3 regions of the Bradyrhizobium sp. 33ap4 genome follow, and region 1 is predicted to be linked to each of the others. Evidence: predicted binding sites of a transcription regulator. Region 1 holds the regulator's gene; each other region holds the start of a gene.
What was found. Region 1 encodes PhoB, which activates phosphate uptake and scavenging genes when phosphate is short. Its sites were predicted from a motif close to TGTCATNNANCTGTCAT; they were not measured.

Region 1 (9,706 bases):
CGCCACCTACACCGACCACGTTCCGGTCGATCGCTGGATGGAACTGGTGATCACGCCGGTGCCGGTGCCGACCCAGTTCGGCGGCACCGAGAAGTGCATGCTGATGACCTTCCACGACCTGACGCCGCTGCGCCGGGTCGAGGAGATGCGAGCCGACTTCGTCGCCAATGCCAGCCACGAGCTGCGCACGCCGCTCGCCGCCTTGTCCGGCTTCATCGACACGCTGCAGGGGCCGGCGCGCGAGGACGCGCGGGCGCGCGAGCGCTTCCTCGGCATCATGCACACCCAGGCGACCCGCATGGCGCGGCTGATCGACGATTTGCTGTCGCTGTCGCGGGTCGAGTTGTCGGCCCATGTGCGGCCCGAGGCCTCGATCGACATCGTGCCGATCATCCGCCAGGTCGCCGACGGGCTCGAGGCACTGGCCAGCGAGCGCCAGGTCGAGATCGAGGTCGACCTGCCTCAGGCTCCGGTCATGATCGCCGGCGACCGCGAGGAACTGCTCCGCCTGTTCGAGAACCTGATCGAGAATGCCCTCAAATACGGCGCCTCCGGGGGGCGCGTCATAGTGTCGCTGAATCAGGCCGTTTCGGGTGCATCGGGCGAAGGGGCCCCCGAAATCCGTGTCATGGTACGGGATTTCGGCCCCGGCATCGCCCCCGAGCACCTGCCGCGGCTGACCGAGCGCTTCTACCGGGTCGACGTCGGCGACAGCCGCAACCAGGGCGGAACGGGCCTCGGATTATCGTTGGTGAAACATATTCTTAACCGTCATCGCGGGCGTCTTTTGATCGAGAGCGTGCCGAAGAACGGGGCCACTTTTACCGCCTGTTTTCCCCGGCCGAAGACCCCGTTGCCAACTCAGAGCTAAGCGTTTTCAGAAGCTTAGTACTGTCATCCAACTGTCATCCAACCTTCGTAAAAGCAGCACCGACCGCTCCTAGATGGACCGGCGTGAGCGCGATCGGGCGCATTCGGCGCTTCGCTCACTGGATGGAGAGCACCCATGAATTTCATCAAAGCAATCGTCGCAGCCGGCGTGATCGCCGCTTCGACGTCGGCCTTCGCTGCCGATATTACCGGCGCGGGCGCGACGTTTCCGTTCCCGATCTATTCGAAGTGGGCTGACGCCTACAAGAAGGAGACCGGCAACGGTCTGAACTACCAGTCGATCGGCTCCGGCGCCGGCATCAAGCAGATCCAGGCCAAGACCGTGACCTTCGGCGCCACCGACGCGCCGCTCAAGCACGAGCAACTCGAGAAGGACGGCCTCGTGCAGTGGCCGATGGTGATGGGTGCGATCGTCCCGGTCGTGAACCTCGAAGGCATCAAGCCGGGTGACCTGATCCTGTCGGGCGAAGTGCTCGGCGACATCTATCTCGGCAAGATCACCAAGTGGAATGACGCGGCGATCGCCAAACTCAATCCGAAGCTGACCCTGCCGGGCGATGCCATCACCGTCGTGCGCCGTTCGGACGGTTCGGGCACCACCTTCAACTTCACCGACTATCTCTCCAAGTCGAACGCCGACTGGAAGTCCAAGGTCGGTTCCGGCACCGCGGTCGAGTGGCCGGTCGGCGTCGGCGCCAAGGGCAACGAAGGCGTTGCCGGCAACATCAGCCAGACCAAGAACGCTATCGGCTATGTCGAGTATGCCTACGCCAAGCAGAACAAGCTGACCTACACCGGGCTGGTCAACAAGGCCGGCAAGACCGTGCAGCCGACCATGGCTGCCTTCCAGGCTGCCGCTTCGAATGCCGACTGGGCCAAGGCTCCCGGCTACTACGTGATCCTGACCGACCAGCCGGGCGAGGCCTCCTGGCCGATCACCGCGGCGACCTTCATCCTGATGCACAAGGACTCGACCGACAAGGCGGCCTCGCAGGAAGCGCTCAAGTTCTTCAAGTACGCCTTCGAGAAGGGCGACAAGGCGGCCGAAGAGCTCGACTACATCCCGATGCCGGACTCGGTCGTCAAGCTGATCGAGAAGACCTGGTCGTCGGACATCAAGAGCTAAGTCCGACGCTGCGACAGGGCCTGTGCCGACTCGATCGCGGCCCAGGTTGAGCGACCAAGACCCGGTCTCCATCACCGCGGCAACAAGCGCGCGATCGAGGCCGGGTTCGCGCCTCAAGGGGCGTGGCTGGAACGACGACGCCCGGCCAAATGCGTCAGTGAAGATCGCTTCGGGGCGTAGCGGTTTGCGTGGCTTTTGCATACTAAAGAGGGGATTGGCGTGGCAGACATGGCTGTTCAGAGCGATGTGATGGAAGCCGCGGGACCTTACGATCGCGCCAAGGCCCTCAGCGCCTTCAAGCTCGGTGACCTCACCTTCTATTGGATCACCCGTATCTCGGCGATTTCGGTTCTGTTGATCCTCGGCGGCATCATCCTGTCGCTGATCGTCGGCGCCTGGCCGGCGATGAAGGAATACGGCTTCGCCTTCCTCTGGACGCAGCGCTGGGCGCCCTCGGCCGATCCACCGGTGCTCGGCGCGCTCGGCCCGATCTACGGCACGCTGATCACCTCGGTCATCGCGATGCTGATTGCCATTCCGGTCGGCATCGGCATCGCCGTGTTCCTCACCGAGCTCTGCCCGCAAATGCTGCGCCGCCCGATCGGCATCGCGATCGAGCTGCTCGCCGGCATCCCCTCGATCATCTACGGCATGTGGGGCTTCTTCGTGCTCGGCCCGTTCCTGGCCAACACGTTCCAGCCCTTCATGATCCGGATCTTCGAGGGCGTCCCGGTGCTGGGCGCGGTGTTCGCAGGCCCGCCGTCCTATCTCAGCCTGTTCAACGCCGCGCTGATCCTTGCGATCATGGTGCTGCCCTTCATCACCGCGATCTCGGTCGACGTGTTCAAGACCGTGCCGCCGGTGCTGAAAGAGGCCGCCTACGGCATGGGCTGCACCACCTGGGAAGTCGTCCGCAGCGTCGTGATCCCCTACACCCGCGTCGGCGTGATCGGCGGCATCATGCTGGCGCTCGGCCGCGCCCTCGGCGAGACCATGGCGGTGACCTTCATCATCGGCAACTCGTTCCGGATCTCGTCGTCGATCTTCGCGCCGGGCACCACGATCTCGGCGGCGATCGCCAGCGAATTCGCCGAGAGCGACGGCCTGCACCAGTCCGGCCTGATCCTGCTCGGCCTGCTGTTGTTCGTGCTGACCTTCTTCGTGCTCGCCGGCGCGCGGCTGATGCTGATGCGGCTTGAAAAGAAGGCGGGGAAGTAACGCCATGAACCCGATCTACAAATCCCGCCGCCGCAGCGACATCGTCATCCGCGCACTCTGTGTCGGCGCGGCGCTGTTCGGCGTTACCTGGCTGGCGCTGATCCTGATCACGCTGCTTTATAACGGCCTTGCCGGCCTCAGCGTGCAGCTGTTCACCCAGAACACGCCGCCGCCCGGCTCGACCGAAGGCGGCTTGCTCAACGCCATCGTCGGCTCGGTCATCATGACCGTGATCGGCGTCGGCATCGGCGCGCCGCTTGGCCTGTTCGCCGGCACCTACCTCGCCGAATACGGCAAGCACGACAAGCTGACCTCGGTGATCCGCTTCATCAACGACATCCTGCTCAGCGCGCCCTCGATCATCATCGGCCTGTTCATCTATGGTGCGGTGGTGGTGCCGATGCGCGGCTTCTCGGCGATCGCAGGCAGCCTTGCGCTCGCGGTGATCGTGATCCCGGTCGTGCTGCGCACCACCGAGGACATGCTGCTCTTGGTGCCCAATCCGCTGCGCGAGGCCGCCTCCGCGCTCGGCCTGCCGCGTTCGCTGGTGATCAAGCGGATCGCTTATCGTGCCGCGCGATCGGGTCTGATCACCGGTGTGCTGCTGGCGACCGCCCGCGTCGCCGGCGAGACCGCGCCGCTGCTGTTCACCGCGCTGTCGAACCAGTTCTTCAGCCTGGATCTGACCAAGACGATGGCCAACCTGCCAGTGACCATCAACAACTTCGTGCAGAGCCCCTACGCCTACTGGAAAGAGCTGGCGTGGAGCGGCGCGCTGCTCATCACATTCACCGTGCTCGCGTTGAATATCGGCGCGCGTATCCTTGGTGCCGAAAGGGCCGCAAAATGACCGAGCTTTCCGTCTCCACGACTGCCGCAGGCCACATTCCCCAGGTTCCGCTGCCGGAAGCGCCGCCGAAAGTCACGGTGCGCAACCTCAACTTCTATTACGGCGAGCACCACGCGCTGAAGAACATCAACCTGGCGCTCGGCACCAACCGCGTCACGGCGTTCATCGGCCCGTCCGGCTGCGGCAAGTCGACCCTGCTGCGCATTTTCAACCGGATGTACGACCTGTATCCGGGTCAGCGCGCGGTCGGCCAGCTGATGCTGGACCAGACCAACATTCTCGACCCCAAGCTCGACCTCAACTTGCTGCGCGCGCGGGTCGGCATGGTGTTCCAGAAGCCGACGCCGTTCCCGATGACGATCTACGAGAACATCGCCTTCGGCATCCGCCTCTATGAGAAGATCTCGAAGTCCGAGATGGACGACCGGGTCGAGAAGGCGCTGCGCGGCGGCGCGCTGTGGAACGAGGTCAAGGACAAGCTGAACGCCTCCGGCCTGTCGCTCTCCGGTGGCCAGCAGCAGCGCCTGTGCATCGCACGCACCGTGGCGGTGCGCCCCGAGGTGATCCTGTTCGACGAGCCGTGCTCGGCGCTCGACCCGATCTCGACCGCCAAGGTCGAGGAGCTGATCCAGGAACTCTCCGAGGACTACACGATCGCGATCGTCACCCACAACATGCAGCAGGCGGCGCGCGTCTCCGACAAGACCGCCTTCATGTATCTCGGCGAGCTGATCGAGTTCGACGACACCAACAAGATCTTCACCTCACCGAGCGATCGGCGCACCCAGGACTACATCACCGGCCGGTTCGGTTGACCGGCGCATGATCCGGAAAAGTGGAAACCGGTTTTCCGATCAGGTCATGCTAAAATTCAGGACACGAAGCCATGATCCCCGGGATCATGGTTGAGGGAGACAAGCGATGGCTTCTGAACATACCGCCAAGGCATTCGACAGCGACCTGCAGGAGTTGACCCGCCTGGTCGCCGAGATGGGCGGCCTGGTCGAACGAATGATCACCGAGTCGGTCGACGCGCTGATCCGTCGCGACGTCGCGCTCGGCAAGCGCGTGGTCGCCGCCGACATCGAGATCGACAATCTGCAGCGCAACATCGAAGAGCGCGCGGTGCTGACGATCGCGCGCCGCCAGCCGATGGCGATCGACCTGCGTGAGATCGTCAGCGCGATGCGCGTCGCCACTGATCTCGAGCGGATCGGCGACCTCGCCAAGAACATGGGCAAGCGCGTCGCGGCGCTGGAGAGCGATTTCCAGCCGCTGAAGTTGATCCGCGGCCTCGAGCACATGACCGACCTCGTGCTGTCGCAGGTCAAGTCGGTGCTCGACGCCTATGCCGCGCACGACCTGCCGGCGGCGATGAACGTCTGGAAGGGCGACGAGGAGGTCGATGCGATCTGCACCTCGCTGTTCCGCGAACTGCTCACCTACATGATGGAAGATCCGCGCAACATCTCGTTCTGCATCCATCTGATGTTCTGCGCCAAGAACATCGAGCGGATCGGCGATCACGCCACCAATATCGCCGAGACCGTGTTCTACATGATCGAGGGCCAGCAGATCACCGACAAGCGCCCGAAGGGCGACATGACCACTTTTGCCACCACGGTGCCGGGCAACTGAGGCATGATCGGCAAGCACGGAACCGGCAAGAGCGAAACTGGACGATCCTCGCGACAAATCGTTTCCGCGGGGACTATGCTCAAGGAAGTAAGCGTTTCGGTTTGCGTCTGGGCAACGGATCACCACAGAGAAAGAACTTAAACCGATGAGCGCACGCATTCTGGTAGTCGAAGACGAGGAAGCGCTGACGACGCTGTTGCGCTACAATCTCGATGCGGAAGGCTACGATGTCGAGACGGTGGGGCGCGGCGACGATGCGGATACAAGGCTGAAGGAGCGCGTCCCCGACCTCGTGGTGCTGGACTGGATGCTGCCGGGCCTGTCCGGCATCGAACTGTGCCGCCGCCTGCGGGCGCGGCCCGAGACCAAGCAGCTTCCGATCATCATGCTGACCGCGCGCGGCGAGGAAAGCGAGCGCGTGCGCGGGCTTGCCACCGGCGCGGACGATTACATCGTCAAGCCGTTCTCGGTGCCGGAGCTGCTGGCGCGGGTGAAGGGCCTGTTGCGCCGCGCCAGCCCGGAGCGGCTTGCGACCGTGCTGACCTACGGCGACATCGAGCTCGACCGCGAGAAGCGCCGCGTGGCGCGCTCGGGCCGTCCGATCGATCTCGGGCCGACCGAGTATCGCCTGCTCGAATTCTTCCTCGAGCATCCCGGCCGCGTGTTCAGCCGCGAGCAATTGCTCGACAGCGTCTGGGGCCGCGACATCTACATCGATGAGCGCACCGTCGACGTGCATATCGGCCGCCTGCGCAAGCTGCTCAATCCGGGCCGCGAGCAGGATCCGATCCGCACTGTGCGCGGCGCCGGCTACGCGCTCGACGACCGCTTTGCCAAGGCCGAGCCGCAGCCGTAACGGCCATGCGGCATTCATAAACCGCAACACGGCGTCGTCCCGGCGAAAGCCGGGACCCATACGCCGCGGCCAGCGCAATCGGCACGCGGCCAGACGGCTTTCTAACAACACCCATTCGTGGTTATGGGTCCCGGCCTGCGCCGGGACGAGGCCGGTGACGTAGCGGTAGCCCGGATGGAGCCGACGGGTCGCGCGAACGAGCGCCCCGTTGGCTCCATCCGGGCTGCGTCACACAAAAAAATCCCCGCTTTCGCGGGGATTTGTCTTTGAGGTCTTCCGTCGTTTTCCCGAGTGCTCACTTGATCTGCGGTTTCGCCGACGGCCGGCGGCGATCGGCGGCGGGCTGGTAGGCGACGCGCGAGTGATGCGCGCAATAGGGCAGGCCGCCGAGCGCTTTGCCGCCGCAGAAGAAGAATTCCGGGCTCGAGGGATCGCCGACCGGCCAGTGACAGGTGGCCTCGTTGAGCTCGAGCAGCGACAGCCGCTGGCTCATCGGCACCACATTGTCGTAGGAGATCGGATCGGGCTCCATCTCGGCCTCGAAGGCGTGCGCCAGCGCGGTGTTGCCGCGCGAGACCGGGCGCGCCACCCGCATCATGTGCTGGGCGGGGCGGGCCTTGCGCTGCCGCGGCGCGGCCGTGGAGGGTGCCTTGGCGCGGCCGGAGAGGCCGAGCCGATGCACTTTGCCGATCACGGCGTTTCGCGTCACATTGCCAAGTTCCGCCGCGATCTGGCTGGCCGACAGGCCGGACTCCCAGAGCTTCTTCAGCTGCTCGACGCGATCGTCGGACCAGGTCAATACAGTCATCGCATTCTTCCCTTCGCGTAGCGCCGGCCAATCATTGGAGCGGCGCTGCGAGCCAATCTGGACAAAAATCCCTGCGGCCAGAATCCCTTAGCCCTCGCCGGGCACGGTGTTGCGCCCGAACGTTTACGCGAGACACAAAGGTTACTTAGAGGGTCCAGTACCGCCGCACGAGATGTCGTACCCGACAGGCCAAACGCTACAATATGGCGTGACTCTGGCGCAAGAGTCCGCGGTCGTGCGTCCACATGTTCCCACACAGTTAAGCATCGCGATGAGGCTTTTCCACCGCACCGGAATGCTCCGGATTGCGCTCGTTTCGCATTGCAGGAAGGCCACTTCGTGGCGATTGACACTTACCGACCGCAGCATAGAATGCCCGCCACGTGCCGCCCGCAAAGGCGGCCGTTTTGTTTTCCGAAGCTGGCCGTTGCTGCGCTGGCGTCAAGGCGCGCGGCAATTGTCGGCTTAAAAACCGTCAGTGATCGTCATGACCAACGCTGCCACGTCGCATCTGCTCCCCGTCTTCGCCAGGGTCGATCTCGGTTTCGAGCGCGGTGAGGGCGCCTGGCTGATCGCAACCAACGGCGACCGCTATCTCGATTTCACCTCGGGCGTCGCGGTCAACGCGCTCGGGCACGCGCATCCGCATCTCGTCAAGGCGCTGCAGGAACAGGCGACCAAGCTCTGGCACATGTCGAACCTGTTCAAGAGCCCGGACGGCGAGGTGCTTGCCGCGCGGCTGTGCGAGCAGAGCTTTGCCGACTTCGTGTTCTTCTGCAATTCCGGCGCGGAAGCGATGGAGGGCGTGATCAAGCTGGTCCGCCACTATCACTTCTCCAAGGGCCATGGCGAGCGCTACCGCATCATCACCTTCGAGGGCGCCTTCCACGGCCGCACGCTGGGCACGCTGGCGGCGACCGGCTCGGCGAAATATCTCGAGGGCTTCGGCCCGCCGATGGACGGCTTCGACCAGGTGCCGCATGGCGACATCGACGCGGTGAAGAAGGCGATCGGTCCGCACACCGCCGGCATCCTGATCGAGCCGGTGCAGGGCGAGGGCGGCGTGCGCTCGGCGCCGCAGGCGTTCTTCAAGGCACTGCGCGCGCTGTGCGACGAGCACGGCCTGCTGCTCGCCTTCGACGAGGTGCAGACCGGCATGGGCCGAACCGGCGAGCTGTTCGCCTACAAGCGCACCGGCGTCACGCCGGACGTGATGTCGCTGGCCAAGGCGCTCGGGGGCGGTTTCCCGATCGGCGCGGTGCTGGCGACCGCGCAGGCCGCGGCCGGCATGGCGCCCGGCTCGCACGGCTCGACCTTCGGCGGCAATCCGCTCGCGGTCGCCGCCGCCAATGCCGTGCTCGACGTCATGCTGAAACCCGGCTTCTTCGAGCATGTGCAGAAGATGTCGCTGCTGCTCAAGCAGAAGCTCGCCTCCGTCGTCGACCGCTATCCCGGCGTGCTGTCGGAGGTACGCGGCGAGGGGCTGTTGATCGGCGTCAAGGCCGTGGTGCCGTCGGGCGACCTGATCGCAGCGCTGCGTAGCGAGAAGCTGCTCACCGTCGGCGCAGGCGACAATGTGGTGCGGTTCCTGGCGCCGCTGATCGTGACCGAGTCCGAGATCGACCAGTCGATCACCGCGCTCGAGCGCGCCTGCGCGACATTGTCGGTGGCGCAGCCGAAGAAGGCGGCTGGATAATGAGCAAGCCGGTCCGTCACTTCCTCGATATCAACGAGCTGCCGCTCGGCGAGCTGCGCAACATGCTGTCCGCCGGAGCCGCCATGAAGGCGAAGCTGAAGGCGCATGAGAAGGGCAGGAAGCCGCTCGAAGGCAAGACGCTGGCGATGATCTTCGAGCGCCCGTCGACCCGCACAAGGGTGTCGTTCGACGTGGGCATGCGCCAGCTCGGCGGTGAATCCATCATGCTGACCGGCGCCGAGATGCAGCTCGGCCGCGGCGAGACCATCGCCGACACCGCGCGCGTGCTGTCGCGCTATGTCGATGCGATCATGATCCGCATCCTCAACCATGACGCGCTGCTCGAGCTCGCGGCTCACGCCACCGTTCCCGTCATCAACGGCCTGACCCGGCGTTCGCATCCCTGCCAGGTGATGGCCGACCTCATGACCTATGAGGAAAACCGCGGCTCGATCGAGGGCAAGACCGTGGCCTGGACCGGCGACGACAACAACGTGCTGGCCTCCTGGGCGCATGCCGCCGAGCGGTTCAAGTTCCAGCTCAATGTCGCGACCCCGCCGGAGCTGTCGCCGAAGAAGCCGATGCGCGACTGGATCAAGGCGACCGGCGCGCCGATCATGCTC
Region 2 (9,706 bases), on a different contig from region 1:
GTCAGCCCTCAACATCTAATGGCGATCGCCTTCCCGTCGTTGCATCTCGTCGAGGAGTTGCTGCAGGCGTGACGAAAGTGCGGGCTCTGGCCGCATGCTTTGCTGAAGCCGTTCGCCTACGGCATCGCAGATGTAACGGCAGGTCTTGTGATCAATCTGATCGGCGTCCTTGTCGATCTTGCTCATTGTCATCGTCATGGCATGTCTCTTGGCGAGTTCCACCTCGCATGTTCGAGTAGCTCCTCGCCATGACAAGTCGCGACCCCGAATTTGGTTTCCGCGCCTTGCTCTCGCCTTGAGGTAGTGGGTCCCATATATGCCCGGGTTCCCCCGGCGGACCCGAAAAAAGCCCCGGCGCGAGGGCCGGGGCGAGAAGCAAGTCAGGGGAGCAGTCGTAGATTCGATGGATCAGTAGCAGCGGTTGACCAGGCGCCAGCGGGGCCCCCACGGGGTCGGCACCACGCGGCGCACGTAGCAGCCGCCGCCGTAGCCATAACCGCCGTAATAGGCCGGGCCGACGATGACGCGCGGACCGCCCCACCAGCCGTGGTGCCATCCACCGTGCCAGCCGCCATGCCAACCACCCCACGCAGAAGCGGAGGTCGGGGCGAGCGCGGCGGCACCGAGCGAAACCGCGGCGACGGCGGCAAGCGAGAGTTTGCGTAACATGATCGTCTCCTCGAGGTATGGGCGCGCGCGACACGCCCGCGGTGACATTTCCCGAGACGTCCTGTGAGGCTTGCGGATGGGGGGCCAGCAAGGCGTCCGATCGCTGCAGAGCCTATGTGACTTGAGCTGAACGGCAGCGGCACGGCGCTGACAGAATGGGTTCACCTAGGTGAAATCGCGGTAAGTTGGCCGAGCCGGCCGCTGTCCGGAGGGCGCCCTAACGACGGTTTTCGTCGTGAAAATGCGTCAAAACTAAAGGCTAACGCGTCACAGGGTCGCTTGCCGTTATCCCATCGCGCCGATATAAGCCCCGGCAACTCCCAGCCAAGTTTACAAGGACGAAATCATGGCGATTGAACGCACCTTTTCGATCATCAAACCCGACGCCACCGAGCGCAACCTGACCGGCGCGGTCAATGCGGTGATCGAGAAGGCGGGCCTGCGGGTCGTGGCGCAGAAGCGCATCCGTATGACCCGCGGCCAGGCCGAGACCTTCTACGCCGTCCACAAGGCGCGTCCGTTCTTCGGCGAGCTGGTCGACTTCATGACTTCGGGCCCGGTTGTGGTCCAGGTGCTGGAAGGCGAGGGCGCTATCCTGAAATATCGCGACGTGATGGGCGCGACCGACCCGTCGAAGGCCGCTGAAGGCACCATCCGCAAGCTCTATGCGAAGTCGATCGGCGAGAACTCGGTGCACGGTTCGGATGCGCCGGAGACCGCGGTGATCGAGATCGCGCAGTTCTTCGCCGGCAACGAGATCGTCGGCTGACACCGTATTGCTGAAAGTGGCGCGGTCTCCCGAGGAGACCGCGTCGAAGTAGAACCGGGGAGCGGCGGACGACCGCCGCCAGGGGCGGCCGCAAGGCCGAATAGGACTCGCTGTGGACTGGCTGTGGCAGATCTTTGATCCGGCGTACATCGGCGCGTTCTTCACCGAATTCAAGAACGAGATGGCGACGCCGACGTTCTGGGTCGCCGTCGGCAAGATCATCTGGATCAACGTCCTGCTGTCGGGCGACAACGCGCTCGTGATCGCGCTCGCCTGCCGCGGGCTCGCGCCGCGCCAGCGCCTGTGGGGCATGATTCTCGGCGCCGCCGCGGCGGTGCTGCTGCGCGTCATCTTCACCGGCATCGTCGCCAGCCTGATGGAGCTTCCCTATTTGAAGCTGGTCGGCGGGCTGGCGCTGATCGTGATTGCCGCCAAGCTGCTGGTGCCGGAGCAGGAGGACGAGGACAGCGTGCACGCGGCCTCGCATCTGTGGGCCGCGGTTCAGATCGTCGTCGTCGCCGACATCGTGATGAGCCTCGACAATGTGATCGCCGTGGCTGCCGCCGCTAATGGCAGCGTGCCGCTGCTGGTGCTCGGACTTGCGATCAGCGTTCCCCTGATCGTTGCCGGCGCGGCGCTGATCATGGCGCTGCTCACCAAGCTGCCGGTCCTGGTCTGGGCCGGTGCCGCGCTGCTCGGCTGGATCGCGGGTGACGTCATCGCGACCGATCCCGCCGTGTATCCGAAGCTGGACGCGCTGTTCGCCGGACCGCTCGGTACCAAGCTCGATTCCTGGCTGACGTCGGTCGGGATGTCGCCGCAATTCGCCCATGGCGGCAATGGCGGCGAGATCGCGCTCGCGGTGCTCGGCATCATCGTGGTGCTGGTCGTGGGGTCGATCTGGCGCCGCCACGCACTCCGCAAGGCCAAGCACGCCGCCAAGGCGGCGTGAGCCCTAAATCGCGATGCGATTGGGTCGAGCTCGTTGTTTGAGCATGATCTCCGCGCAAGCGCATTCCGCGTTTGTCGCGAGGGAAAACCGCTTCGCACTTTTCCGGATCATGCCCTAGCGCCGCACGATCGAGCCGGCGCGCCCGACCAGCCGCGCCAATTGCTTGAAGCGGCTGCCGACGCGGTCGGCGACCAGATCCACCATCCGGTGCTCGAACACCAGCATCAGCTTGCGGCCCTGGGTGCGGAAATGGGTTGCCGGCAGCACGCCGGTGCGCGCCGCCGTGATCAGATGCGCGACGCGGAATGCGGCGCCGAGCACGCGGGCGCGCTCGTCCATCGCCGGCGTCACCAGCGCGCGGATCTGCGGCGGCGGCTCGTTTTCCTCGCTGAGCCCGGCGTAGCGATAGAACACCGAGAGCGCGACGAAGGCGCGGCCCTGATGCGTGATCGAGCCGAAATTGCCGTTCATGATCAGGCTGAGGGTTTCCTCGCCGCGATGATCGGGATGCACCCGCCAGCCGATGTCGGAGAGCAGGCAGGCGACGTGCCGCAGCCTGCGGTCTTCCTCAGTCTCGCGCAGCCTGACGACGCGCACCAGCCGGTCGGTCCACGCCGTCAGCTCCTGGGCGTGGCGGGCCGAGCGCGACAGCAATTCGTTGAGGTTCTGCGCGGCGCACAGCAGTCCGTCCTTGGCGCGTTCGGCCTGCGGCAGCATCTCGTAGAGCAGGCCCTCGCGTACGCCGAAGGTCGAGAACACGATGGTCTTCGGCTGGGCCACGCGGATGATGTATTCGAGCACGAGCGCGGCATAGGCCAATAGCGGCCGCCGCGCGTCGGCGACCGACTCGATATTGGCCAGCATGTTGGTGGCCGCCAGCCGTCGCAGCCGCTGCGCGAAGTCGAGGGCGTCGGCCGCCGGGATCGAATAGCCGTGCATCACCTTGAGCGGGTAGCCGCTCTGGATGATGTGAATGCGCGCCAGCGCACGCCAGGTGCCGCCGACGGCATAGAAGGTACGGCCACGCCCGGTCTTGAGCTGGGCGACGCCGAGCAGCTCGTTCTTGACGATGCGTTCGGCGCGCTTGAGCGATTTGTTGGAGAGGTCCTGCAGCGCGAGGCTGCCGAGCGGCAGCGTCACGCCGCTGCGCACGCGGCTGCCCTTGACATCGATCAGTTCAAGCGAGCCGCCGCCGAGATCGCCGACGATGCCGTTCGGATTGTGCACGCCCGAGACGACGCCGAGCGCGGATAGCTTCGCTTCACGCGGCCCGGTGAGGATCTCGATCTTGGCGCCGCAGATGCGCTCGGCCTTGGCGATGAAGTCCGGACCGTTCTTGGCGTCGCGGCAGGCCGCGGTCGCGATCGCGTAGACGCGGCCGACTTGCTGGATCCTGCACAGCGCACGAAAACGGCGCAGCGCGGTGAGCGCCTTGTTGACGGCATCGGTTGCGAGCAGGCCGGTGCTCTGCACCTCGCGCCCGAGCCCGCACAGCGCCTTCTCGTTGAAGATTGTGATGAGGCTGCGCGCCATCGCCTCGTAGACCACGAGACGAACCGAGTTCGAGCCGATATCGATGACAGCGACGCTGGAAGCGCGCTTCCGCGGCCGCTTCACCGTAAGGCCCCCTTAAGACGATGGCTGCTGACGCTCGTTGCGACGCGTGAGACGGCGCGGTGAAGATTCCTTGAGAGACTTACCACGGCCGGACAGACTCGGATTTGTCATGAAGTAGTCATGCAGATTGAAGGGCTCTTCGCCTTTCGCGGCCTTCATACGCGTTGACGACCCATCCGGCAACAATTGCCAGCTTTGCTCGGTGTCCTTCAGGTTCGCGACCATGATCTGTTCGAGAACCTGCTGATGCACCGTGGGATTTTGCAGCGGACAGAGAACCTCGACGCGACGGTCGAGGTTCCGCGGCATCATGTCGGCGGACGAGATATACACAGCAGCTTTTGTGCTCGGCAGGCCCTGACCCATGCCGAAGCAATAGATTCGGCCGTGTTCCAGGAACCGGCCGATCACCGATTTGACGCGGATGTTCTCCGACAGTCCCGGCAGCCCCGGCCGCAGGCAGCAGATGCCGCGCACCACGAGCTCGACCGAGACGCCGGCCTGCGAGGCCTCGTACAGCGCGTCGATGATATCAGGGTCGACCAGCGCATTCATCTTCATCCAGACCGCGCCGGGCCGGCCGTGCTTGACGTGCGCGATCTCGCCGTGGATGTGCTCGATGATCCGCTTGCGCAGCGTCAGCGGCGACACCGCCATCTTCTCGATGTCGCTCGGCTCGGCATAGCCGGTGATGTAGTTGAAGACCCGCGCGACGTCGCGGCCGATGATCGGATCCGAGGTGAAGTAGGAGAGGTCGGTGTAGATGCGCGCGGTGACCGGGTGATAGTTGCCGGTGCCGGTGTGCACATAGGTCGTGAGATTGCCGCCCTCGCGGCGCACCACCATCGACAGCTTGGCATGCGTCTTCAATTCGATGAAGCCGTAGACCACCTGCACGCCGGCGCGTTCGAGGTCGCGGGCCCAGCGGATATTGGCTTCCTCGTCGAAGCGCGCCTTCAGCTCGATCAGCGCGGTCACCGACTTGCCGGCCTCGGCGGCTTCCGCCAGCGCGCGCACGATCGGCGAATTGTTCGAGGTGCGATAGAGCGTCTGCTTGATCGCGACCACGTCGGGATCGCGTGCCGCCTGCTGCAGGAACTGCACCACGACGTCGAAGGATTCGTAGGGGTGATGGACCACGAGGTCCTTCTGGCGGATGGCGGCGAAGATATCGCCGCCATGATCGCGCACCCGCTCGGGGTGGCGCGGCACATAGGGCGGGAATTCGAGGTCGGGGCGATTGAGGCGGGTGAGCTGCGACAGCTCGTTCATCGCCAGCACGCCGTCGACCAGGATCACTTCGTCGTCTGCGGCCGACAAGGCGTGCTGCACGAAGATGCGCAGCTCCTCTGGCATCGTGGCCTCGATCTCGAGCCGGATCACCGACCCGCGGCGTCGCCGCTTGAGCGCGGTCTCGAACAGGCGAACGAGGTCTTCGGCCTCTTCCTCGATTTCGAGTTCGGAGTCTCTGATGATGCGGAATGCGCCTTGGCCCTTGACGGTGTAGCCGGGGAACAGGCGGCCGATGAAGAGACCGGTGGCCTGCTCCAGCGTGATCAGCCGCGCCGGCGCGCCTTCCTTGGTGGAGGGGATGCGGATGAAGCGGTCGATCTTGCCGGGCATGCGGATCAGCGCGTTCATCGCCTTGCCGTCGGAGATCCGCGACAATTGCAGCGCCACCGTGAAGCCGAGATTCGGGATGAACGGGAAGGGATGCGCCGGGTCGATCGCCAGCGGCGTCAGCAGCGGGAAGATGCTGTGGAGGAAGTGATCCTCGATCCAGCTGCGCTCGGACTTGGTGACGTCGCGGCCGTCGACCAGCTGGATGCCGACCTTGGCCAGGATATCCCGCAGGTCGCTCCAGATCGCCTGCTGGTCGGAGGCGAGCTGCGAGACGGTCTTGTTGATCATCACGAGCTGATCGGCCGGCAGCAGGCCGTCCGGGCTGCGCTCGGTAATGCCCTCGCGGACCTGCGCCTTGATGCCGGCGACACGGACCATGAAGAACTCGTCGAGGTTATTCGCCGAAATCGACAGGAAGCGGACCCGCTCCAGCACGGGATGGCCGAGATTGACCGATTCCTCGAGCACCCGCCGGTTGAAGTGCAGCCAGGACAGCTCCCGGTTGATGAAGCGTTCGGGGCTGGTCGCGATTGCGGGAATGGCGGGAAACTCCGCCTCTTTTTCTTTGATTTCAGTAGCTTGTGCCGAGTCCATAAAGTGCTGGTCCAATTCAGGGCAGGGGCCGGGGCGGTGTAGCCGAGAGCCGCAGAGACCATGTGATATTGCGATGACGTTTCGATGACATTGATGTTCCGCTCGCCTGCGCCGTCAAGCCGCGGGATGGATCAGGCGTCGCGCAACAGCTCCGCCGCCAGCGCCCGCGTGACGGGACGGCCGAGCCGGAGTGCCTCGGTATCCAGGAGCTCGACCGCCTGCCGGACGGCAACGTAGGAACGCTCGATCCGGTTGCTCAGATAGCTGACGAGCGGTTCGTCCACGCTCATCTGGCGGTCGGCGCAGAACTTGACAATCAGGCCGCGGAACAGCTGGTCGTCCGGCGGCAGCAGCGTCACGGTCGGCACCGCGCGGAGCCGCGACCGCAGGTCGCGCAATTCGATCTCGAACGCCGAGGGCGGAATGCGCGCCGTGATCAGCACGTAGGCATCGTCCTGGCGCGCCAGATTCATCAGATGAAACATCGCGCGCTCGTCGAAATCCGACGGCCTCAGGTCCTCGACCACCAGCGCACCGGTCGCAAGCGCGGTCGGCACCGTGTCGGCGGTCAGCGCATGCGCCGCGGTCGAGCGCGCGCCGGCGCTCTCGGCCCAGATCGCGGCGAGGTGGCTTTTGCCGGAGCCGTCAGGCCCGACCAGCAGCATGATTCGGTTTGGCCAGTCCGGCCAGCCGTCGATCAGCGCCAGCGCCGCCTCATTGGCAGGGCCCTCAAGGAAATCGTCGCGGGTCAGCTTCTCCTCGTGCGGCAGGGCCAAGGCCAATTGACGAGGTTGAACGCTACTGGCCACGCAGGTCTCCAAACCACTTTATCTAGCTATGCGTAAACGCGTTGCGTTTGTCGCGGGAAAACCGGCTTCCACTTTTCCGGATCCCGCCTACCGAGCTTCGATCGTGCTCATGTGCCGCACCCACTCCACGAGATAGAGGGACACCGAACCCAAAGTAAAGATCGTGACCAGGCCCATCAGGATCAGGTCGTAAGGGTGCGGCTGAAAGCCGAAGCCGAGCGAGGCCAGCACCAGCGCTGCGAACGCGACCTGCGCCACCGTGTTCAGCTTCGACACCATCAGCGGCTTCATCTCGACTGGCTTGTCGAACAACCATGACACAATCACGGCGGAGACGATCATGATGTCGCGTGACACCACGAGAATCACGATCCAGCGCGGCACCGCGCCCCAGATTCCGAGCGCGACATAGATCGACACCAGGAGCGCCTTGTCGGCGAGCGGATCGAGCAGGGCGCCGAGCTCGCTCGTCATGTTGAAGCGCTTGGCGAGGAAACCGTCGACCGCGTCCGAGACGCCGGCGATCACGAAGATCGCGAACGCAATCTCCATCTGGCTGGACACGATGGCCCAGACGATCACCGGCACCAGGATGATGCGGCCGAGGGTGATGATGTTCGGAATGCTCAACTTGGATCGCTTCCCGGCTAGAAGCCTGATTTTACTCGATATCCGGCTCTTTTGCGCAGCCGCCTTGTGTTATCTACATAGTATCGCGGCAGCAGCGCCGCGAGCCATTGCGCGGGGGCGGAATTCCTCGTAACCAGCCCCTGATCATCTGGAATTGGGCATGACCGAGCGCAAAAACGGGCTCACTTACGCGGATTCGGGTGTCGATATCGACGCCGGCAATCGACTGGTCGATCTGATCAAGCCGATGGTGCGGGCCACCGCGCGGCCTGGCGCGGACGCCGAGATCGGTGGTTTCGGCGGGCTGTTCGACCTCAAGGCCGCCGGCTTCAAGGATCCGGTCCTGGTGGCCGCGACCGATGGCGTCGGCACCAAGCTGAAGATCGCGATCGAGACCGGCATTCATGGCGGCATCGGCATCGATCTGGTCGCGATGTCGGTCAACGACCTCGTCGTGCAGGGCGCGGAACCGCTGTTCTTCCTCGACTATTTCGCCTGCGGCAAGCTGCACCCGGAGGCCACCGCGCAGATCGTCGCTGGTATCGCCGAGGGTTGCCGCGAATCCGGCTGCGCGCTGATCGGCGGCGAAACCGCCGAGATGCCCGGCCTCTACAAGGATGGCGATTACGACCTCGGCGGCTTTGCGGTCGGCGCGGCCGAGCGCGGCACGCTGCTGCCGACCGCGGATATCGCGGCGGGCGATGCCGTGATCGGGCTGGCTTCCTCCGGCGTGCACTCCAACGGCTATTCGCTGGTGCGCAAGATCGTCGAGCAGTCCGGCGTTGCCTATGACGCGCCGGCGCCGTTCGCGCCGGTCATGACGCTTGGCGCCGCGCTGCTGACGCCGACCAGGCTCTATGTGAAATCCTGCCTGCGCGCGATCCGCGACACCGGCGCGGTGAAGGGGCTCGCCCACATCACCGGCGGCGGCTTCACCGACAACATTCCGCGCGTGCTGCCGAAGCATCTCGGCGTCGGCATCGATCTGGCGCGGCTGCCGGTGCTGCCGGTGTTCAAATGGCTGGCCGAGCAGGGCGGCATCGCCGAGCTCGAGCTGCTGCGCACCTTCAACTGCGGCATCGGCATGATCGCGATCGTCAAGGCTGATGCGGTCGACGCCGTGACCGAGGCGTTCACCGCCGGCGGCGAGACCGTGGCGCTGCTCGGCGAGGTGATCGAGGCCAAAGGCGAGCATCGCGTGGTCTATAACGGTCATCTCGATCTCTCGCGATGAAGCGCCGCGTCGCCATCCTGATCTCCGGCCGCGGCTCCAACATGGCCGCGCTGATCGAGGCTGCGAAGGCTGAGGATTTCCCGGCCGAGATCGTGGCTGTGATCTCGAACCGTGCCGATGCTGCCGGGCTCGAGAAGGCGGCCGCGAGCGGCATTGCGACCATCGTCATCGAGAGCAAGCCGTTCGGCAAGGACCGCGCCGGCTTCGAGGCCGTGCTGCAGCGGGCGCTCGACGACAGGCAGGTCGAGCTGATCTGCCTCGGCGGCTTCATGCGGCTGTTCACCGCCGAGTTCGCGCGGCACTGGTACGGGCGGATGCTCAACATCCATCCCTCGCTGCTGCCTTGCTTTCCGGGTCTCGATCCGCACGGCCAGGCGTTGCGTGCAGGGGTCAAGCTGTCCGGAGCGACGGTGCATTTCGTGATCCCGGAGACCGACGCCGGACCGATCGTGATGCAGGGCGCGGTCACGGTCGCTGACGACGACACGGCCGAGACGCTCGCCGCGCGCGTGATCACCATCGAGCATCGCATCTATCCGGAGGCGCTGCGGCTGCTGGCGAGCGGCCGGCTCAAGCTGGAAGGCGATCTCTGCAGGACCCTGGGCAGCGGCGCAACCGACCATACCCTGATCGCGCCGGCGCCTTAGCGCGCGGTTGCAGGAGACATCCCCCGGGGTGATGCGGCCGGGGGAGGCATCAGGATGAATTCCGCTGGCAGCGGCGTTCAGTGAACCTTGAGGTTCTCTGCCGACGCCTTGCCGCGGTTCTCCACCAGCTCGTACTCGACGGACTGGTTCTCGTTCAATGTG
Region 3 (9,706 bases), on a different contig from region 1:
TCGTCGGAGAGATGTTGCTTGATCTCGGCGAAGGTCGCCTCCGACATCGCGAGCTCGCGCACCATCTCGCGGGCGCCCTTGAGGATCGCCTTTGCCAGCGGCTCGAGCTTCGACGGCTGGCCACTGGTCTCCGCGATCAGGCCCTTTATATCCTCGTCAGTGACGCCAAACTCCTTGCCGATCTTCACATGGTGGGTGAATTCGTATTCCGACTGCTCGAGCCAGCCGACCTGCAGGATCGCGAGTTCGCGTAAGCGCGGATCGAGCTTGCTCTTGAAGCGGATATAGCCGCCGACGCCGTTGAAGGCGCGCGCCATGTCCGGCGAGTTCACCAGCAGCTTGTGCAGATTGGTGTTGCGCTTGAGCATGTCACGATATTCGGGGGCGACCTGATCGGCTTCGAGATAGGGCAGGCGGGCCATTGTTGTTGTCCTTGTTTCGGCGGCTTGCGGAAGAGGCGGCTGTCGTTTCAGCCGTAGAGGGCTTTGTGCTCGCTTTCGTAGTTGGCGTAGGAGTCCTTCATGCTGGCGCCGTTGAGCAGCATCGTTGCGACCACCGCGTTGTCGGCATCGAACACGGTCGAGCGCACCCACATGCTCTCGGTGCGCTTGCTGCCGGAAAGCGCCACGACCTCGCGCTCGACCCAATAGGTCTCGCCGGGGAAGAGCGGCCCGCGCAGAAGACGGATCTCCTGGTCGGCGAACAGCCCGACGGCGGGGCCGCGGACCGGCAGGCGGTCCTCGCGCGCGCGGTACTGGAACAGCACGCTCAGCATCTCCATCGGGATGATGGCGCGGCCCCAGGGATTGTGCTCCAGCGAATAATAATCCGAAGGCTCGGTGATCACCTTGAGCTTTTCGGCCAGCGAAAATGGATAGAGATCGCCCATGTTCTGGTCGAAATCCATCTTGATCGCCTGCCGCGGCGTCTTCATGCCGACCTTGATGTCGGCGAGGATCACGGGATCGGTCAGCGGCTTCAATTCGCCGAGCCGGTGGCTGAGCGCCGTCTCGCTGCCGTTGCCATCGATCGAGGCGGTGCCGCGCAGGATCTCGGTGCCGTCGCGCTTGATCATCCCGATCGTGCAAACGGTCTGGCCCGGCTTCGGCTTCTCGATCTGGGCCTGCACCTCTTCGCCTTCGAACACCGGGTTGCGGTAATGCGCGGATAGGCAGCCAGTGATGAACCAGGCGCGGCCCCAGATCCGCTCGCACAGCGGCGCGAACTGGCTGAAATGGGTCGGTCCCTCGATCGTGCCGCCGCGAAAGCCGAGCTTCTGCGCCGTTGCATCGTCGTGAATCGAGGCGTGGGAGTCGTAGGTCTGGGCCTGCAGCATCTGCTTCGGGCTGCGCCAGGGACCCACCAGCAGATTGCCGTTCTCCACGATTTCCGTCGTGAATGCGGATTCGACTGTAATCATCCTTGGTCTCCCTTTGCGCGCCACCGTTTCAAAGATGCCGGGGTTCGGCAAGGCCTTGCAGAACGACAAGGCCTCGCAGCGCAACAAGGCCTCGCATGCGCAACATGAGATATGTGCTGCGGCCATGGAACGGGGCTGTTCATGCATAACAAAATCAGTGCATGCTGATGCATGATCATTTCGGAAGATAATCAGACCGGTCCGGACCGGCGTGGCTGACTGACGGTGAAACTGATGGCGTTGATGGAAGTTGGACTGGACGACAAGTACCGGTTGGACACGAAACGAATCTTCCTCTCCGGTACCCAGGCGCTGGTCCGATTGCCCATGTTGCAGCGCGAACGCGACCGCGCGCACGGGCTGAACACCGCCGGTTTCATCTCCGGTTACCGCGGCTCGCCGCTCGGCATGTACGACCACGCGCTGTGGCGGGCGAAGTCCTTCCTCAGGGAACATGACATCGCCTTCGTCCCCGGCCTCAACGAGGATCTGGCGGCGACCGCGGTGTGGGGCAGCCAGCAGGTCGGCATGTTCCCCGGCGCCAAGGTCGATGGCGTGTTCGGCATCTGGTACGGCAAGGGCCCAGGCGTCGACCGCTCGCTCGATGCGCTCAAGCACGCCAATTCCGCCGGCACCTCGCCGAACGGCGGCGTGATCGCGCTGGCCGGCGACGACCATGGCTGCCAATCCTCCACCCTGGCGCATCAGAGCGAGCAGGTGTTCGCCTCGGCGCTGATGCCGGTGGTCAATCCGGCGACGCTGCAGGATTATCTCGACCTCGGCATCCTCGGCTTCGCGCTGTCGCGCTATTCCGGCTGCTGGGTCGGCTTCAAGGCGATCTCCGAGACGGTGGAAAGCTCGGCCTCGATCGTCAGCGATCCCGATCGCATCAAGATCATCATGCCCGACGATTTCGAGATGCCGCCGGACGGGCTCTCGATCCGCTGGCCGGATCCGCCGCTCGAAGCCGAGCGCAGGTTGCACGGGCCCAAGATGGAGGCGGTCGCGGCCTTCGCCCGCGTCAACCGCTTCGATCGCATCGTGCTGGATTCGAAGCCGGCGCGGCTCGGCATCATGGCGACCGGCAAGGCCTATCTCGATCTGCGCCAGGCGCTCGCCGATCTCGGCATCACCGATGCCGATGCGCAGGCGCTCGGGCTGCGCATCTACAAGGTGGCGCTGACCTGGCCGCTCGAAGCGCGCGGCGCGCGCGCCTTCGCCGAGGGCCTGCAGGATGTGCTGGTCGTCGAGGAGAAGCGCGGCTTCATCGAGGACCAGCTGGTCCGCATCCTCTACAACATGGACGCCTCCAAGCGTCCCTCGGTGGTCGGCAAGCGCGACGAGAGCGGCGCTCCCTTGCTGCCGAGCGAGGGCGAGCTGACGCCGACCATGGTCGCCGCCGCCGTGGTGGCGCGGCTGCGCCGGCTCGGTCACCGCAGCCCGCTGCTGGAGCAGCGTTTGGCAAAACTCGAGGCGTTCGATCGCCCCGCCGAGGGCACGGGCACCGCGAAGCTGCAGCGCACGCCGTATTTCTGCTCGGGCTGCCCACACAACTCGTCGACCAAGATCCCCGAGGGCAGCCGCGCCATGGCTGGCATCGGCTGCCACGGCATGGCGCTGTCGGTGCCGAACCGCAACACCCAGACCATCTCGCATATGGGCGCGGAGGGCGTGAGCTGGATCGGGCAGGCGCCGTTCACCAGCGAACAGCATGTGTTCCAGAACCTCGGCGACGGCACCTACACCCATTCCGGCTTGCTGGCGCTGCGCGCAGCGGCCGCGGCCGGCGTCAACATCACCTACAAGATCCTCTACAACGATGCGGTTGCGATGACCGGCGGCCAGCCGGCCGAGGGCGGCTTTACGGTGTCGCAGATCGCACACCAGGTCTGGGCGGAGGGCACCAAGCGGCTCGCGATCGTCTCCGACGATCCAGACAAATATCCCGCCAATTATTTCCCGGCCGGCGCTACCATTCATCATCGGCGCGAGCTCGATGCCGTGCAGCGCATCCTGCGCGAGATCGAGGGCCTCACCGTCCTGATCTACGACCAGACCTGCGCCGCCGAGAAGCGCCGTCGCCGCAAGCGCGGGCTGTTCCCCGATCCGGCCAAGCGCGTCTTCATCAATGAGCGCGTCTGCGAGGGTTGCGGCGACTGCTCGGTGGCGTCGAACTGCGTCTCGGTGCAGCCGCTGGAGACCGAACTCGGCCGCAAGCGCCGCATCGACCAGTCGAACTGCAACAAGGATTTCTCCTGCATCGAGGGCTTTTGCCCGAGCTTTGTGATGGTGCAGGACCCCAAGCTGCGCAAGGCGGACCGCGCTGCCGCCGATCCCAAGGCGTTGTTCGCCGACTTGCCGACGCCGCCTGTGGCCGCGTTGAGCAATCCCTACAACATCCTGATCACCGGCATCGGCGGCACCGGTGTGATCACCATCGGCGCGCTGCTCGGCATGGCCGCGCATGTCGAGGGGCTCGCCTGTTCGACGCTCGACTTCACCGGCCTGTCGCAGAAGAACGGCGCCGTGATGAGCCATGTCCGGCTCGCGCCCGCCTCCGACATGCTGACCACGGTGCGCATCGCACCGGGCAATGCCAACCTGATCCTCGGCTGCGACCTCGTCGTCGCCACCAGCGTGCCGGCGCTGAGCCGCGCCGAGCGCGGCGTCACCCGCGCCGTGGTCAACGCCGATCTCTTGCCGACCGCGAGCTTCGTGATCGATCCCGATATCGACTTCGAAGCCAGCTCGATGCGCGACGCGCTAAACGGCGCGGTGACGCCTGGCGACCTCGATATCCTCGATGCCACCGGGCTTGCCACCGCGCTGATGGGCGACAGCATCGCCACCAACGCCTTCATGCTCGGCTTTGCCTTTCAGCGCGGCGCGATCCCGCTGTCGCTGGAAGCGATCCTGAAGGCGATCGAGCTCAACGGCGCCGCCATCGAGATGAACAAGACCGCGTTCTCGTGGGGCCGGCTCGCCGCGCATGATCTGCAACGCGTGGTCAGCGCCGCACGCTTCAAGAGCGCCGGCGCCGCGCCGGCCAAGAAGACGCTTGATGAGGCGATCGCGTTCCGCGCCAAATTCCTCACCGACTATCAGGACGCGGCCTACGCCAGGCGCTATCTCGACGATGTAGCGCGCGTCCGCACCGCCGAGGCGGCGGCCGCGCCGGGCTCGCAGGACCTGACGGAGGCCTTCGCAAAGGGCCTGTTCAAGCTGATGGCCTACAAGGATGAATACGAAGTCGCGCGGCTCTATTCCGACGGCGAGTTCAGCAAGGCCTTGAGGGAACAATTCCAAGGCAATTCCGGCTTGAAGGTCTTGCTGGCGCCGCCGCTGCTGGCCCAGCGCGATCCCGTCACCGGGCGGCTGCAGAAGCGTGAATTCGGTCCGTGGATCTTCACGGCGTTCGGCATGCTCGCAAGGCTGAAGGGCCTGCGCGGCACCGCCTTCGACATCTTCGGCTATACCGCCGAGCGCAAGATGGAGCGCGCATTGCCGGTCGAGTATTCGGCGATGATCCTGCGTCACCTCGACGGCAAGAAGCCGCTCGACTTGCCGCGCCTCGTGGCGCTGGCGAAGGCTGCGGAGCTCGTGCGTGGTTATGGCCACATCAAGGAGGGCAACGTCGCCCGCTACCGCACCGAATGCGCTCGGCTGGAGCGCGCGATCAGCCAGCCGCTGGCGCAGGCGGCGGAGTAAGGCCGGGGAACTTTCCACAGCCGCCCTGGTTGACCGGCAACCCTGCCTGCAAGCGGTGGCTGGATTCGTACGCCCGAGCCCCTACATGATGGCTGTCTGTTCGAGTGATTTCAGGAGGCCGTTTGATGGTCCTGAAAAACGCTTTTGTTGCAACCGTTTGTACCGCGTGCCTGGCTTTGGGCGGCGTGGCGTTGGCTGACGAGTATCGCCCCAGCGAGTTCTTCAGCCTCGATCTTTCACGCGCAGTGTTGTCGCCGAAGCCGCTTGGCCCGCCGGCGCAGTTCGAGCCCGTTCCGGTCGAGGCGAAGACCGACCATGGCCCCGATCAGCATGCGAATGTCGAGCCGCAGGTCGAGGAGCCGAAAGTCGCGCCGAAGAAAGCCGTTCGGACCACCAGGGTGACCGCGCCGCACGAGAAGAAGCGCGCGGAAGCGCGCGTGCCCGCCCGTGCCAAGCTCGCGCGCCGCCACTCGAACCCGCTTGATGCGGAGGCCCGTGACACACGGATCCAGACCTGGCCGTGCCGCACCGGCGGCATCTGCAACTGGCATCGGTGAGGCGGCGCTCTCGCGCCTCTGCTTTCTCGAAGTGCGTCAATCCTTGACCCGTCATCCTGAGGTGCGAGCGAAGCGAGCCTCGAAGGATGGATCGGCCACGGACGGGCCGTTCATCCTTCGAGACGGCCGCTTCGCGACCTCCTCAGGATGACGGGTTTGGTGCTTGAGCGCTCGATATCCGGGGCCGCCGTCCCAGCAGCCGCCCCCGAGTCATCCCGCCGTCGCAAAACCGTCGGCGGAGAGTCAAGAAACCGTAAGGCCGGAGTCAAGGAGCGCAGGCAAAACCTTCGTTGCGATTCGACGAAGGTTATTCGATGCCGACAGCGAACTCCGCGAGGCGGCGAGGCCTCACCCGGCGCCAGCTTCTGGTGCGCTCGGCGTCGACCGCGGCGCTGGCGGGATTCGGCGCGCTGGCAAGACCGTATCTGAGCCGCGCCGCGGATCGGCCCGCGATTGCGGGCATCCAGTCCGGCGACGTGGCAAGCGATTCCGCTGTCATCTGGGCGCGCGCCGATCGCGCCGCGCGGATGCACATCGAATGCGCCGCGGTCGAAAGCTTCGCCAGCATCCTGCGCACCGTGTCCGCCGATGCGCTGCCCGAGCGCGACTTCACCGCCAAGCTGCTGCTCGACGGCCTGCCGCCGGGCCAGGACCTGTTCTATCGCGTGCGCTTCGAGGACCGCGAGGGCACATCAGGCGAAAGCCGGGTCGGCCATTTCCGAACCGCGCCGGCCGACCGGCGTCCCGTCTCGTTCGTCTGGTCCGGCGACGTCGTCGGGCAGGGCTGGGGCATCGACCCCGCGCGCGGCGGCTTGCGCAGCTACCGCACCATGCTGGACGAGCGTCCGGACTTCTTCATCCATTCCGGCGATCACATCTACGCCGATTGCACGGTGCCGTCGGAGCAGAAACTCCCAAACGGTGAGATCTGGCGCAACATCGTCACCGAGGAGAAATCCGTCGTCGCGCAGAGCCTCGATCAGTTTCGCGGCAACTACAAATACAACTGGCTCGACGAGAGTTTCCGCGCCTTCCACGCCGAGGTGCCGATGTTCGCGCAGTGGGACGACCACGAGGTGGCCGACGACTGGTCGCCACTCGGCACCACCGATGCGACCGGCTATGAGGCGGACGGCAGCTCGCGCCTAGTGGCACGGGCACGCCGCGCCTTCCACGAATTCATGCCCATGCGGCTGATGCCGGAGCGCGATGGCCGCGTCTACCGCAAGATTCCCTACGGGCCGCTGCTCGACGTCTTCATCATCGACATGCGCTCCTATCGCGATTCCAGCTGGAACAAGCAGGGCGATCCGGACCACGCCTGCATCCTCGGCCAGAGCCAGCTCGCCTGGCTGAAGCGGGAGCTGGTGGCGTCGGATGCTGTCTGGAAGGTGATCGCGGCGGATCTGCCGATCGGCCTCGTCAGCCTCGATGCGGTCGCGCTCGGCGACGGGCCGCCCGCGCGGCGCGAGCACGAGATCGCCGATCTGTTGTCCTTCATGAAGCGCGCCGGGGTCCGCAACACGGTGTGGCTCACCGCCGACATGCACTACACCGCCGCGCATCACTATGATCCGAACCGCGCGGTGTTCCAGGAGTTCGAGCCGTTCTGGGAGTTCGTCTCCGGTCCGCTGCATGCCGGCACCTGGTCGCCGGGCGAGCTCGACAACACCTTTGGCCCGAAGGCGATGTACCAGAAGGGCTGCTCGGCCGAGCAGGGCGACAATCTCGCGCCGTGCTTCGGGCTGCAATTCTTCGGCCGCGTCGACATCGACGGCAAGACCGGCGTGATGACGGTGACGCTGAAGGACGTCGACAACCACGACCTCTGGTCGGTCGATATCGAGCCGCGGCCGGACGCGCGGCCCGGCCAGATCATGGCGCAGCACATCTAGCGCCGTCTCTGATCCGTCGCGACATCTTGATTGCCGGCGTCTTGCCCGAGGGCCCGGTTTGCGGGCAGACTGCGTGTCGGCATTCCTGCCAATTTCATTCCCACGAAACGATTTGCTGGCGTGACGTCGTCGATGGCATCGGCGTCCCACGCGTCAGGAGCTATCCATGGAAAATCTGCAGACACAGGGCATCAGCCTGCCGCAGCTCGGGCTCGGCACCTTCCGCATGCAGGGCGATACCTGCCGCGCGGCGGTCGAGAGCGCGCTTGGGCTCGGCTATCGGCATATCGACACCGCCGAGATGTACGGCAATGAAGAGGCGATCGGGGCGGCGATCGCTGCCTCGAATGTCGCGCGCAGGGACCTGCACGTGACCACCAAGGTCTGGCACGAGAACCTGGCGCCGGATGCGATCCGGACAGCGTTCGACGCCAGCCTGAAGAAGCTGCGGCTCGATCACGTCGATCTCTATCTGGTGCACTGGCCGTCGCGGAGTATGAAGCTGCCTGCCGTCTTCGAGACGCTGATGAAGCTGAGGGAGGAAGGCCGCACCCGCGCGATCGGCGTCGCCAATTTCACCACCGCGCTGCTCAAGACCGTGGTCGAGGACATCAAGGCGCCGATCGCCTGCAACCAGATCGAATATCACGCGATGCTGGACCAGACGCCGGTGCGCAAATATCTCGCCGCGAAATCGATCCCGCTGGTGGCCTATTGTCCGCTCGCCCAGGGCCGCTTCGCCACCGACGAGACGCTGGCGAAAATCGGCAGCAAGCATGATGCGACCGCGGCGCAGGTGGCGCTGAAATGGCTGCTCGATCAGGATGGAGTGGCGGCTATTCCGAAAGCCTCGCGCGCCGAAAGCCAAAAGGCCAATCTCGACGCACTGAAGGTCAAGCTCGACGACGCGGACCGCAAGGCGATTGCGGCGCTGCCCAAGGACATGCGCTGCGTCAATCCGGGGTTTGCGCCGGCGTGGGATTGAGGCCGCTGGCCCTGAGGAAGCAGAAAAGAAAATGGCTCCGTGAGGAGCCATTTTCCGTTGTGTCGGTCCTTAGTAGTGATGACGTTTGATGATCACCGTCCGGTCATGGCCGTGATGCCAGCCATGATGCCAACCGCGATGCCAGCCACGGTCATGGCGCATTTCGGCGCGTGCGCCCCAGCCGCGGTCCCAGTGATGATGACCGCCATGTCTGATCACGACCGTCTCGGCGCTCGCGATCGACGGAACGGCCACCGCAAGCGCACCAACCGCCGCGAGAACAAAGCCAATCTTTTTCATCTCATCCTCCTCAAATAAGCGAAGAGAAAACCGTACGGAGATTGAAACGTTCCTCAGGAACCAGAGGAGTTTTCTGAACACTTGTTCAGCAACTGCCTCGAACGCTGCTGCCGTCGCGTGTTGGTGCGCACAACCGATGAGCGAGCGCACGGGCGGCTTTCCCGGCCTTGCCTAACCGCTGCGTCCGACGCATCATCGCGCCATAAAAATCAATGTTCGGGGGGACGTTGCCATGAGCGAATTTTCACGCCGGGATTTTTTGAAAGTGACGGGATCGGCCGCTGCCGCAGCCATCGCGAGGCCGGCCGCTGCGGCGATGGGGCCGGACGACAAGTTCGACCTCGTGATCAAGAACGGCGATGTCATCGATCCCAGCCAGTCGCTGCGCGGCAAGCGCGACATCGGCATCCGCTGGGGCATCATCGAGGCGATCGAAGACGATATCCCGGCTGCTCGCGCCGCCAGGACCATCGACGCGTCGGGCAAGCTCGTGATGCCGGGTCTGGTCGATCTGCACTGCCACGTCTACCCGTACGGATCGGCGATCGGCATTCCCGCCGACGAGCTGGTGCAATTCCAGGGCACCACGACGGTCGTCTCGGCGGGCGACGCCGGCGTCAACAACCTCGCGGCGCTGCGGCGCTTCATCGTGGCGCAATCGCGGGCGCGGATCTACGCCTTCGTCCACATCGCCAATAATGGCCTGTCGGCATTCCCGGTGGCCGAGCTCTACAACATCGACAACGCCCAGGTCGAAGCCTGCGCGATGGCGCTGGCCGAGAACCCCGACTTCCTGATCGGGGTCAAGGTGCGGATGTCGGAAAACGTCATCTTCAAGCAT

Region 2: the regulator PhoB is predicted to act here: its motif matches at 6,298-6,314, upstream of Q2M23_RS13390 (RNA degradosome polyphosphate kinase).
Region 3: the regulator PhoB is predicted to act here: its motif matches at 5,894-5,910, upstream of Q2M23_RS14990 (alkaline phosphatase D family protein).

The regions. Positions count from the first base shown of each region.
Region 1 is NZ_JAUMTJ010000023.1:94,025-103,730, forward strand. It holds gene Q2M23_RS19415 (ATP-binding protein) at 1-871, shown strand, start outside; gene pstS (phosphate ABC transporter substrate-binding protein PstS) at 1,007-2,017, shown strand; gene pstC (phosphate ABC transporter permease subunit PstC) at 2,246-3,235, shown strand; gene pstA (phosphate ABC transporter permease PstA) at 3,240-4,085, shown strand; gene pstB (phosphate ABC transporter ATP-binding protein PstB) at 4,082-4,900, shown strand; gene phoU (phosphate signaling complex protein PhoU) at 5,007-5,723, shown strand; gene phoB (phosphate regulon transcriptional regulator PhoB) at 5,869-6,579, shown strand; gene Q2M23_RS19450 (GcrA family cell cycle regulator) at 6,875-7,387, opposite strand; gene Q2M23_RS19455 (aspartate aminotransferase family protein) at 7,875-9,083, shown strand; gene argF (ornithine carbamoyltransferase) at 9,083-9,706, shown strand, end outside.
Region 2 is NZ_JAUMTJ010000014.1:144,424-154,129, reverse strand. It holds gene Q2M23_RS13415 (hypothetical protein) at 16-186, opposite strand; gene Q2M23_RS13410 (sulfur globule protein precursor) at 409-669, opposite strand; gene ndk (nucleoside-diphosphate kinase) at 1,016-1,438, shown strand; gene Q2M23_RS13400 (TerC family protein) at 1,551-2,390, shown strand; gene ppx (exopolyphosphatase) at 2,505-4,007, opposite strand; gene Q2M23_RS13390 (RNA degradosome polyphosphate kinase) at 4,020-6,224, opposite strand; gene Q2M23_RS13385 (DnaA ATPase domain-containing protein) at 6,356-7,033, opposite strand; gene Q2M23_RS13380 (CDP-alcohol phosphatidyltransferase family protein) at 7,121-7,663, opposite strand; gene purM (phosphoribosylformylglycinamidine cyclo-ligase) at 7,824-8,897, shown strand; gene purN (phosphoribosylglycinamide formyltransferase) at 8,894-9,544, shown strand; gene Q2M23_RS13365 (cold-shock protein) at 9,622-9,706, opposite strand, start outside.
Region 3 is NZ_JAUMTJ010000017.1:23,302-33,007, reverse strand. It holds gene Q2M23_RS15010 (carboxymuconolactone decarboxylase family protein) at 1-422, opposite strand, end outside; gene Q2M23_RS15005 (hypothetical protein) at 470-1,420, opposite strand; gene Q2M23_RS15000 (indolepyruvate ferredoxin oxidoreductase family protein) at 1,655-5,128, shown strand; gene Q2M23_RS14995 (hypothetical protein) at 5,254-5,685, shown strand; gene Q2M23_RS14990 (alkaline phosphatase D family protein) at 6,000-7,580, shown strand; gene Q2M23_RS14985 (aldo/keto reductase) at 7,747-8,565, shown strand; gene Q2M23_RS14980 (hypothetical protein) at 8,635-8,865, opposite strand; gene Q2M23_RS14975 (amidohydrolase/deacetylase family metallohydrolase) at 9,098-9,706, shown strand, end outside.